DNA from 3 places in the Acidihalobacter sp. genome. Region 2 is predicted to be linked to each of the others. Evidence: predicted binding sites of a transcription regulator. Region 2 holds the regulator's gene; each other region holds the start of a gene.

Region 1 (4,060 bases), on a different contig from region 2:
TTGTGCAATTCGCTATCCTTGGGCGACCGCTCCAGAGCGATCTTCAGCGACTCGTCGAAACGCCGCATCGAACCCTCTGCAACCTTGACCCACCGCGGAGGCGTCAGTGGATCGATCATCTTGTTGCGGATGGCAATACCCGACAACAATCCTTCGCTGCTCATGCTTTGCACCGCATGCTCCAGCGGTAGGTCGATATCGACCACGTTATCGAACATCTTGCGCGTCTTGATTTCGAACGACAGCGTGACCACCACCGCCGCTAGCACCAGCAACATCGCAAGTCCAGCCGCACCCAACAGGCGGCCCTTGATCGTATGCGGGATCAAAAACATCGACATACCCCTCTCGCTCGTAACGTAAACCTGTTGTTTTCTGATGAAACGGCGGCACGGAGCATTCCGCACCTCACTGAGTTTATGTCGGTACGCCGAAAGAAATATTTAGGGAAGCGCCGGCCGAACGGCTGCGAGGCCGGACGTTCTCCTTGCGCGGTGCCCGCTCACTCTCGTCTGTCGAGTCAAGATGTCTCCCGCCACACTTTAGTATACTTGGCGATCCACCACACCCGCCCACACCTCAGCGTATGCCGGGTGACCTAGCGGGACAGGGCACTAGACGTAAGTATCAATCATGCCGTTCGACAGCCCATACCAGCGCACCAGGGGACTGGACAACTCGGACGATGGCTCTACTCCGTCAATCGGAGTGAAACCGGACCATGCGGCCTGCGACGTCCACTGCTGCGACATCTGCTGCTGCCCCTGTCCGGATTGACCGGACCAGCCTCCGGCCTGTTGCTGAACATTGACGCTGACCTGCTGGCCACCCTGTCCCAGCATTTCGCGCAAGCGCGGCAGCGCCGCTTCCAAAGCATCCCTGACCGCCGCGTGCTGAGTCTGGAATAACACTTCCGTGTGATGACCATCGACCTTGACATGCACCAACATGGGCCCGAGTTCGCGGGGATGCAGCTGCAATTGCGCCGCATGATTGCCGGCACTACCGGTCATCCAGGAAACGCGTTCGCCTAGCGCGTTCGCGAACCCGGGGTCCGCCAGCGTCAACGGTGCCTGAGCCGAGGCCGTCTGCTGTTGCGTCTGAGTATTCCCAACCGTCCCGGCGCCACCGGCACCGGCACCGGCGTGCGCAGTCAGAGCGGCGGTTATCGAAGCGTTCGTGGATACGACCGTGGGCTCTCCGGCTTTGCCGCCGGCAGCCTGCGTCAACGCCGTCAGCCATGCCTTGAGTTCACCCGCATCCGACGAAGAACCTTTCTGACCGCTCAGCAACTGCATCATGTCCCGCAGTTGCGCCAACGATGTCTTGGCCCACTCACCGCCCGCCGCATCGGTAGCAGACTTGGCCGCATCACCTGTGCCTGCATGGGCAGGAGCGGCAGCCTGGATCTGCTGCAGCAGCGGCAACAGCAAAGCGGTCAGCGGCAAATCCTTGCCGTCGGAGGATTGCTTCCGCGTGGAATCCGTCAGGGACGTCTTCTGATCCTTGCCGGCCTGGCCTGCGGAGATCTGTACTCCGTCCTGCGCCAGAACCTGCAACATGCGCAACGCTTTGGCAAAACCGCTGTCGCTACCCTGCGCGGCGGAATCGCCTGTTCCCGCCGTGCCTGGCGACGCAGCGGGTTTCGCATCGACGTGCGAGGGCATCTGCAACTGAGGGGAAGGACTGTTCAATTTCTTAGCTCTTCCATGTTGATCGGGGCCGGCTTCCTCGAAAATCTCCGGTACATCATTGGATGCAGGTTTGTAATTAGCTAAAGCAGGATCCGAGCCAACCTCACGTCATCGGCCATGCTCGACACAAATGTGACTAGGCCTTAGGATTTCGGCTGCGTCCGTATGAGATTGAATTCATCCAACTGGTGCTGTTCCCGCCGCTCGGCAGCCGCCACCTCGTCCTTCCGGCACTGCTCGATTACCTTGCTCAAGGCGGCATGACGCGCATACTTGGTCTGCCAGTGTGTACGCGCCTGCGATACTCCGTGCTCAGCCTCGGCAACCGCGGCACGCTGCTGCTCGATCGCCTCACCCAGCTTGCCCATGAACAGACGATAACTCTGCAATTCACTGAGATTGACCGCACCCTGTTGCATACAGGCTGCGTAATCGCGCTCCCAGGCCAGCAATTCGCCGAGACGCTGCTGCGCCTCCTCCACACGGCCGACATTCTCGCCCAGCTGCGCCGCAGCCTTGCGCTCGTCCTGCGCGGCCAGATCCTGGACGGGTTTCAGGCGCCTCATGCGATTCATCACAGTTCCTGATTCCTAAGGTAATCGGCAAGCCCCCTAAGATTCTCCCCAGCCTGAGCCGGCGCCTGTTCCACGGCATGTCCGGCCGGCGCGAACAGCGTCCCCAGATCGTTCACGCTGTGCGCAAAATCAACTGCCTCATGCATATCCTGCCGCAGATAACGCTCCAATGCCGGGTACACGGCAATTGCTTCGTCCACCAGCGGATCGCTGCCCGCCTGATAGGCCCCTACATTGATCAAATCGCGGTGCTGCGAATAAGCCGAATAGACCTGCTTGAAACGCCGCGCCGTCGCCAACTGCCGGTCATCGACCACATCGTGCATCACGCGGGAAATCGAAGCCTCGACGTCAATGGCCGGATAGCGTCCGCCTTCGGCAATCGAGCGCGACAGCACCACATGACCGTCGAGGATGGCACGTGCGGCATCCGCAATCGGATCGTTCTGATCGTCGCCCTCGGCAAGCACGGTATAGAACGCCGTAATCGATCCGCTGTCGTGCTCCCCGTTGCCCGCTCGCTCCACCAACTGCGGGAGCTTGGCGAATACCGAAGGAGTATAGCCCTTGGTCGCCGGCGGCTCGCCGATCGCCAGGGAGATCTCGCGCTGCGCCTGTGCGAAGCGCGTCAACGAATCGATCAACAGCAGAACTTTCAATCCCTGACTACGGAAATACTCCGCAATAGCCGTAGCGTACCAGGCACCGTGCAAACGCATGAGCGGCGGCGCATCGGCCGGCGAGGCAACGACGACGGCACGCGCCATCCCCTCCTCGCCCAGGTTGTTCTGCACGAACTCCTTGACCTCCCGACCGCGCTCGCCGATCAGCCCGACCACCGTGATGTCAGCTTCGGTATAGCGAGTCATCATCCCCAACAACACGCTCTTGCCCACGCCGCTGCCGGCGAACAGCCCCATGCGTTGCCCGCGCCCGACGCTCAACAGGCCGTTGATAGCGCGGACCCCGACATCCAGGGGCTCCCGTATCGGCGCCCGTGCCAGCGGATTGATCGGTGCTCCGGTCAGATCGATGCTATCGTACAGGAACAGGCGGCCCTTGCCGTCAAGGGGGTGCCCGGAGCCATCCAGCACCCGCCCGAGCATTTCGGGGCCGACGGGAACACGGTGCGAAGTGCCAACCGGCAGCACGCGCGCATTCGGCGTCAGACCGCGGATATCGCCTACCGGCATAAGGAACGTGCGTTCGCCCGCGAACCCGACGACTTCGGCCTCGATGTGTCCTGCGCCATTGACGATTTCGCAGCGACCACCGACAGGCACCTCCAGCCCCACTGCCTCCAGCGTCAATCCGACCATACGCGTCACGCGCCCTTCGGCGACCAGACTGCGTGCGGAATCCGTCCGCTCGCGAGCGCGCCCGAGTTCGTGCGCCCAGCGCTGTTGGCGCGCCGAAATACGTTCGGACATGAGCTGACTCATGCGCTGCTACCCCCACGCATATCTCCCAGCGCCGCCGAGATGGTCTGGTTCAGGCGACGCTCGACCGTGGCATCCACCCGGCTCACATCCGACTGAACCCGACAGCCCCCTCGTTCGAGGGAGGGATCCTCCACCACACGCCAGGCGCGCTCGCCCTCGCCTTCGGGCATCAGCTCGCGGACCAGCGCGGCATCCTGAGGATGCAGTTCGACCCTCACATTGGCGGACTGCGACGGCAGCACGGCAAGCGCCTCGCGGACCACGCGAACGATCTCGTCGGGCACGGCGTGCAACTCGCGCCGAACAATCTGGCGCGATACCGCCGCCACCAACGCCATCAGCTCGTCCA
Region 2 (4,060 bases):
AACGATCTCATTAGCCCACGCCTGCTCCTGACCACCGCCCTGTTCTGCCTGGCGCCCCTGCCCGCCGCTGCGCAAACTCCGGCAGCGCCCGAGGCTCCGGTACACATCAGCGCCGACCATTTCCGCTTCAACCAGCAGAAAGGCACCGGAAACTACAGCGGCAACGTGGTGGTCACCCAGGACAAACTCATGATCAAGGGCGACAAGCTGGACATCCTCGCCCCCAACAGCGGACCGATCCAGAAACTGACCATGATCGGCACGCCGGCGACCTTCGAAGACACCACCGCCGAAGGCAAGCGCATCACCGGCCAGGCAAAGAACATGGTCTACAACCCCGCCGAACAGAGCATCGTGCTCACCGGCGACGCCCAGCTACAGCAGCGCGGCAACGCCTTCCGCGCCAGTCGCATCGTCTACGACATCCGGCGCGACCTGGTCGACGCCGGCGCGCCGGGACAACGCATCGAGGCCACCTACACACCCGCCACGGGCAAGACCGCGGAGACGCCAAAACAATGAGCGTGCTGCGCGGCACCGAACTCGCCAAGCGCTACCGCGGCCGCGACGTACTGGCCAGCGTCTCGCTGGAAGTCGCTAGCGGCGAAGTGGTCGGCCTACTCGGCCCTAACGGCGCCGGCAAGACCACCTGCTTCTACATCATGGTCGGCCTGATCCAGGCCGATGGAGGCAACATCCAGCTCAACGAACAGGAGATCACGCGTTTCCCCATGCACGCGCGCGCGCGCATGGGCATCGGCTACCTGCCGCAGGAAGCCTCCGTGTTCCGCCGTCTGAGCGTCGAGGACAACATCCGCGCCGTACTGGAACTGCGCAAGGAACTCGATGCCAAGGGCCGCGAGGAAGCGCTCGACGCCCTGCTCGAGGAACTCCAGATCGGGCATATCCACGACAGCCGCGGCTACAGCCTCTCGGGCGGTGAACGCCGGCGCGTCGAAATCGCCCGTGCCCTGGCCGCCGACCCCGCCTTCATCCTGCTCGACGAACCTTTCGCCGGCGTCGATCCGATTTCCGTACTCGACATCCAGCGCATCGTGCGCCATCTGAGCGAGCGCAACATCGGCGTGCTGATCACCGATCACAACGTGCGCGAAACCCTGGGTATCTGCCAACGGGCCTACATTCTGAGCGAAGGGCGCGTGCTCGCCGAAGGCGGCCCCGAGGACATCCTGCACAATCGCAAGGCCCGCGAGGTCTACCTCGGTGAAGACTTCAAACTGTGATGCCGCACCAGCGCTGCCTCGCGCACCTCGGCGGACGGCGCCTCCGGCCTCGTACGCCAGCAGAGCGCACCATGCGGATCGAGAGCACATCTTGCATCCGAGATGGATTCGATATAATCCTGGACATGACACAGCAAAAACCAGACAGGAGGCACCGGCCTGCTGGAGCGAGCGGCGAAACGCCGCAATGACGGAAACCCGATGATCAAGCCTTCGATTCAACTCAAGCTGGGGCAGCAACTGGCCATGACGCCCCAGTTGCAGCAGGCGATTCGCCTGCTGCAGTATTCCACCCTAGAGCTGCAGACCCACATCCAGGAGATTCTAGAAACCAATCCGCTGCTGGACAGCGACGAGGAAAACGACGAGAACTACCCGGCCGAAGATCAAGAAAACGACGACTCTACCACCAGCGCCGAAGACACGATCCCGGACGACCTGCCCGTCGACAGCGCCTGGGAGGACATCTATGAGCCGGCCAACGTACCAGGCTCCGGCAATGGCCGCCTTGAAGGCGAGGAGCGCGATCCCTACGAATCCCAAAGCGGGGGTGACGAATCGCTGATCGACCATCTGCTGTGGCAGATCCACCTCACCACGATGAACGATCAGGACCGGCAGATCGCCATCAACCTGATCGACGCCATCGACGAAGACGGCTACCTGCAGGAAGATCTGCCCACCCTGCAGAACAGCCTGACCCAGGAACTGGGACTGGAAGAGCCGCTCGAGATCGAGGATATCGAGGCGGTACGGCACCTCATCCAGCGCCTCGATCCGCCCGGCTGCGGCGCCCGCAACCTGTCCGAATGTCTGCTGGCACAGCTCTATGAACTGCCCGCCGACACGCCCTGGCTGGAAGCCGTCCGCAAGCTCATCGGCGAACATCTCGATCTGCTCGCCAACCACGATTTCAAAACGCTCATGCGCCGCCTCGAACTCGACGAGGCCGGCCTGCAGAGCGCAGTTGCACTGATACAGACGCTCAACCCACGCCCCGGTGCGCAGATCAGCGATCGCCGGCCCGAGTACATCGTACCTGACGTCATCGTGCGCAAGCAGGATCAGCGCTGGCGCGTCGAACTCAACACCGAAGCCATCCCGCGCCTGCGCGTGAACGCCACCTACGCAGCCATGGTCAAGCGCGCCGACACCAGCACGGACAACACCTACATCAAAAACCAGCTGCAGGAGGCACGCTGGTTCATCAAGAGTCTGCAGAGCCGTAACGAAACGCTGCTGCGCGTGGCCTCCGCCATCGTCGAACAACAGCGCGGCTTTCTCGAATATGGCGAGGAAGCCATGAAACCGCTGGTACTGCGCGACATCGCCGAGCAGGTCGAAATGCACGAATCGACCATCTCCCGCGTCACCACGCAGAAATACATGCACACCCCGCGCGGCATCTTCGAGTTCAAGTATTTCTTCTCCAGCCATGTCGGCACCGCCGACGGCGGCGAGTGCTCGGCGGTGGCCATCCGCGCGATGATTCGCAAGCTCATCGAAGGGGAACCTGGCGACAAACCCCTTTCAGACAGTAAAATCGCCGCCCTTTTGGGAGAGAAGGGCATTCAGGTGGCCCGCCGCACGGTCGCCAAGTACCGCGAGGGCATGAATATTCTCTCTTCCAGCGAACGCAAACGCCTGACGAAGGCCTGACAGACAACAATGGAGTCACCCATGCAGATCAACCTCACTGGCCACCACCTCGAACTCACCGACCCGCTGCGTGCCTACGTCGAAGAGAAATTCCAGCGCCTGGAGCGCCATTTCGACAATGTGATCGACGTACATGTCGTGCTCAGCGTCGAGAAACTCCGCCAGAAGGCCGAAGCCAGTCTGCTGCTCGGCGGCAACCAGCTGCATGCGGAAGCGGAAACCGAGGACATGTACGCCGCCATCGACGGTCTGGTGGACAAGCTCGACCGGCAGGTCGTCAAGCACAAGGAAAAGATCAAGGACCACCACAAGGCCGACGCCGACAAACGTCTTGCCTGAATCCACCAACGCTGTAGGTCACACCATGCAGATCGGCGAACTACTGAGCCTGGATCGCGTCGTAGACAACGCCGACGTTACCAGCAAAAAACGTACTCTGGAATTGCTCGGTCAGCTGCTAGGCAGTGAGGAAACCGGCCTTTCGGCCGATGAGGTTTTCGACACTCTGCTGGCGCGCGAACGACTGGGCAGCACCGGGCTCGGTGCGGGCGTAGCCATTCCCCACGGGCGCATGAAAGGCATCGGACGGGCAGTCGGCGCATTCGTCAAACTGCACGAAGGGATCGATTTCGACGCGCCCGACAAACACCCCGTCGATCTGCTCTTCGCATTGATCGTGCCGGAGGAATGCACTGACGCGCATCTCGACATCCTCGCTCAGCTCGCCAGACTGTTTCGTGACGCCGACACCGTTGCACAACTACGCCAGTGTACGGACAGCGAGACGCTTTACCGCGCACTAACCGAATGGAGTGCGCGGCACGCCGCCTGACCGGACAAGAATCCGGGGCGCAGAAGTGCCGAAAGCGCCCCGGAATTCAGTAGACTAGCCAGCATGGAATCCACTCCGCTGACTGTTCAGATGCTGTTCGAGACTCTTTGCGACAAGCTGCAGCTCGAATGGACGGCTGGGCGCAAGGGCGCACAGCGCGCACTCAGCAGCGCCCGCTGCCCCTGGGGCGGCGCCACGCTGGTCAGCCATCTCGACCTCATCACCACCAGTGCGGTTCAGGTAATCGGCCCGGCCGAGATGGAATATCTCACCGAGCTGCCGCCGGCCGAACGCGCCGAAGCCATCCGACATCTGTTTCAAGCCA
Region 3 (4,060 bases), on a different contig from region 2:
GCACAGCACCGCCCTCACCACGAAACTTATCCACCAGTGTTTCGACCCGCCCGCGGCTGTCGGCATCCAGGTTGGCCGTGGGCTCGTCCAGCAACAGCACCCGCGGAGCGAGCGCGAGCGAGCGCAGCAACGCCAGGCGCTGGCGCTCGCCGCTCGAGCAACGCGCCACTTCCCAGTCCAAAGCCTCCGCAGGCAGCCCCAGCTCGGGCAGATCGGGCTCGGCGCCATGCGAAAAGTGCTCGACAACCCGCTCCGCCCACCAGGCCGGCTCCGCGGGCACCAGAGCCAGCGCCCTGCGCCAGGCGGAGGGCGTGAAGCCTGCGCGCGATTCACCGTCGAGCAGCACCTCTCCGGCATTCGGGTCGAGATCCACGATGGCGCGCAGCAGAACGCTCTTGCCGCTGCCGGAAGGGCCGGTCAACGCGACGCACTCGCCGGCGGCAAGGCTCAGGCTTACGTCGCGAAACACGCTGCCGCTCAGCCCCCGCACCTCGAGGCGCGATGAAGACTTCTCGATAGGGGAATCCATAGCACTCATTATCCAGCAAACCGGGCGTTTTGCGTATTTCTCCCGCCGAACGAAAGACGGGGACGCCCGAAGGCGCCCCCGTCGTCGGCTTGCAGTCTAGCGTAGTGCTTATTCGTAGAGCTGCTCGCCGTGCTGGGTGATGTCCAGCCCCTGCGACTCGTCTTCCTCCGACGCGCGCAGACCCATGATGACGTCCAGCACCTTCAGGATGATGAAGGTGACCACCGCATCGTAGACGATGGTGAAGAGCACGCCCTTGAGCTGAATGAAGAACTGCGCGCCGATGCTGCCGTGCGCCATATCGCTCAGGCCTGCGCCGCCGAACATGGCGGCTGAGAAGATGCCGGTGAGCAGCGCGCCGACGATACCGCCGATGGCGTGCACGCCGAAGGCGTCCAGCGAGTCGTCGTAGCCGAGCATTTTCTTCATGTAGACCGAGGTCCAGAAGCAGATCACGCCGGCAGCGATGCCGATCACGATCGCGCCCATCGGGCCGACGAAACCGGAAGCCGGGGTGATTGCGACCAGACCGGCGACCGCGCCCGAACTCATGCCCAGCAGGGTCGGCTTACCACGCGCGGCCCACTCGGCGAACATCCACGCCAGCGCGGCGATGCCGGTGGCGATCTGGGTCACGGCCATGGCCATGCCCGCGGTACCGTCGGCAGCCAGCTCGGAACCGGCGTTGAAGCCGAACCAACCCACCCACAGCAGGGCGGCACCGGTCATGGTGTAGACCAGATTCACCGGCGGCATGGGCTGCGTACCGTAGCCCTTGCGCTTGCCGAGCACCAGCGCCGCGACCAGACCGGCCACACCGGCGTTGATGTGCACCACGGTACCGCCCGCGAAGTCCTGCACACCGTCGCTGCCCAGCCAGCCGCCGCCCCAGACCATGTGCGCGATCGGGGAGTAGACCAGCAGCGACCACAGGCCCAGGAACCACAGCAGCGCGGAGAACTTCATGCGCTCGACGATGGAGCCGATGATCAGCGCCGGCGTGATGATGGCAAAGGTCATCTGGAAGGTCATGAAGACCGTTTCCGGAATCGAGCCGCTCATCGAATCGTAGCCCATGCCCTTGAGGAACACGGCGCTGAGGTCGCCCACGAACTTGCCGTCGCCCTTGAAGGCCAGCGAATAGCCCGCGATCGTCCAGATTGCGGTAATCAGGCAGGTCACGGCGAAGGTGGCCGCGGCCACCGACAGCAGGTTCTTGCGGCGAACCATGCCACCGTAGAACAGCGCCACACCGGGGATGGTCATGAGCAGGACCAGCGCGGTGGAAGTCAGCATCCACGCGGTATTGCCGGAATCAAGCTTGGGCGTATCCGCCATCGCAATCGAGGGAAGGAGCCACAGACCGAGCAGGGATAGCGCCCCGCCGGCCGAGGCAATCGTACGTTTGAAATTCATCGCATGTTTCCTCGGGTTTGAATTATCGAAGTACGGATCAAAGAGCATCGACGCCGGATTCGCCGGTGCGGATGCGGATCGCCTGCTCCAAGGGCATCACAAAGATCTTGCCGTCGCCGATCTTACCGGTGCTGGCGGCCTTGCTGATCGCATCGATGGCCTGGTCGATTAGCGCATCGTCCAGCGCGACCTCGATCTTCACCTTGGGCAGGAAGTCGACGACGTACTCCGCCCCCCTGTAGAGTTCCGTATGGCCTTTCTGCCGACCGAAGCCCTTGACCTCGGTCACCGTGATGCCCTGCACTCCGATTTCCGAAAGACCCTCGCGGACCTCGTCGAGCTTGAAGGGCTTGATGATGGCGATAAGCAACTTCATGCCTGCGTGCCTCCTGTTTTCATGACCGTTCCCCTATGGTTCAAGGTATCCGCGCACCCTGCGTGGCGTATGGCACCCCGTAGCAGAACCCATGCCATTCAAATATTTTTCTTTTATATCAATGCAATAACAGCAACATCCTTGGTTTCCATCGCCCCCACCAGCAGGTATATGCACAAAAATGGTGCAAATCGCACGAAATAGGCGCACCGCCGGCGGACGCTTTGACGCGGCTCAATCGTTGCGACATAAGCGCTTGATCCGGGAAGCCCGATAGGCTCAAATCACCCGAATATCAGGAGGACACCCAATGCTGGAACCCAAAACCCTCGACGACCTGGCCGCCAAGCTGAACGACGCGGTTCCCGAATCGCTGCGCACGGCCCAACACGATCTTGAAAAAACCGTGCGCGCCGGCCTGCAGGGCGCGATGCAGCGCCTCGACATCGTCAGCCGCGACGAGTTCGAGGTGCAGAGCATGCTGCTGGCCCGCACGCGGGAGAAACTCGACGCCATGGAGGAGCGCGTGCGTGCCCTGGAGGCACAGCTGGGCATCGGCGGCACGAACGAAACGGAAGTGCCCGACGACGTGCACGCAGAAGACTGACGCGCCGGGATGTCACTCGCCCGGGTCTACACCCGCGCACAACTCGGCATAGACGCACCCGAAGTCTGCGTCGAAGTCCATCTGGGCAACGGACTACCGAGCCTAGCCATCGTCGGCCTCCCGGAGGCCGCCGTGCGCGAAAGCAAGGATCGCGTGCGAGCCGCCTTGGTCAACAGCCACTACGAATTCCCGGCACGACGCATCACCGTCAACCTGGCCCCCGCAGATCTGCCCAAGGAAGGCGGCCGCTACGACTTGCCTATTGCCTTGGGCATCCTCGCCGCCTCGGGACAACTTCCCGCCGATGGCCTGGAAGACGCCGAATTTCTCGGTGAACTCGCGCTGAGTGGAGAGCTACGAGGCGTACGCGGCGTCCTGCCCGCAGCCATCGCCACCCGCGCACGCGGGCGGGAATTCGTCATACCCACGGCCAATGCCGGTGAAGCCGCGCTGCTCAACGACCTCACCACCCGACCCGCCGATCATCTGCTGGCGGTCTGTCGCCACTTGGCCGGACAAGACCCGCTTCCCATCTATACGGACAAACCCGTCAGCAGTGAAAAATCCCTCGACGTCGACCTGAGCGATGTGCGCGGTCAACATCAAGCCCGCCGCGCGCTCGAAATCGCCGCCGCAGGGGGGCACAACATCCTGATGATCGGGCCACCGGGCACCGGGAAAACCATGCTTGCCAACCGCTTGGCGACCATCCTGCCCCCCATGAGCGAGGCCGAAGCGCTGGAAACCGCCGTCGTCGCCTCCATCAGCGAGCAGGGACTGCGCCTCGACGATTGGAGTCGCCGTCCGTTTCGTGCGCCTCACCATACGGCCTCGGGCGTGGCGCTCGTCGGAGGAGGCTCCCAACCGAAGCCGGGGGAGATATCGCTGGCGCATAACGGCGTGCTGTTTCTCGACGAGTTGACGGAGTTCGACCGCCATGTGCTCGAGGTGCTGCGCGAGCCCATGGAAACCGGGCACATCACCATCTCCCGAGCCGCGCGCCAGGCCGACTTTCCGGCCCGCTTTCAGCTGGTCGCAGCGATGAATCCCTGCCCGCAAGGCTACGCCTGCGATCTCGGCGCCAACTGTATCTGCACGCCGGAACAGCGAAACCGCCATCGCAGCCGCATCT

The links. The regulator sigma-54, encoded in region 2, starts transcription at its own class of promoters, with help from an activator protein. The targets are predictions, from matches to a motif close to TGGCANGNTNCNTGCTT.
Region 1: P8014_RS04875 (flagellar hook-length control protein FliK) is a predicted target of sigma-54. The motif match lies at 1,778-1,794, and genes of this name have one in related genera.
Region 3: P8014_RS05710 (P-II family nitrogen regulator) is a predicted target of sigma-54. The motif match lies at 2,402-2,418, and genes of this name have one in related genera.

What each region holds. Positions count from the first base shown of each region.
Region 1 covers NZ_JARRQY010000010.1:74,763-78,822, reverse strand. The annotation lists gene P8014_RS04880 (HAMP domain-containing methyl-accepting chemotaxis protein) at 1-341, opposite strand, end outside; gene P8014_RS04875 (flagellar hook-length control protein FliK) at 615-1,694, opposite strand; gene fliJ (flagellar export protein FliJ) at 1,838-2,269, opposite strand; gene fliI (flagellar protein export ATPase FliI) at 2,269-3,699, opposite strand; gene P8014_RS04860 (flagellar assembly protein FliH) at 3,708-4,060, opposite strand, start outside.
Region 2 covers NZ_JARRQY010000005.1:11,276-15,335, forward strand. The annotation lists gene lptA (lipopolysaccharide transport periplasmic protein LptA) at 1-522, shown strand, start outside; gene lptB (LPS export ABC transporter ATP-binding protein) at 519-1,244, shown strand; gene P8014_RS02240 (RNA polymerase factor sigma-54) at 1,446-2,903, shown strand; gene raiA (ribosome-associated translation inhibitor RaiA) at 2,925-3,242, shown strand; gene P8014_RS02250 (PTS sugar transporter subunit IIA) at 3,235-3,735, shown strand; gene hprK (HPr(Ser) kinase/phosphatase) at 3,799-4,060, shown strand, end outside.
Region 3 covers NZ_JARRQY010000011.1:90,355-94,414, reverse strand. The annotation lists gene P8014_RS05720 (ATP-binding cassette domain-containing protein) at 1-529, opposite strand, end outside; gene P8014_RS05715 (ammonium transporter) at 638-1,945, opposite strand; gene P8014_RS05710 (P-II family nitrogen regulator) at 1,983-2,321, opposite strand; gene P8014_RS05705 (accessory factor UbiK family protein) at 2,632-2,928, shown strand; gene P8014_RS05700 (YifB family Mg chelatase-like AAA ATPase) at 2,938-4,060, shown strand, end outside.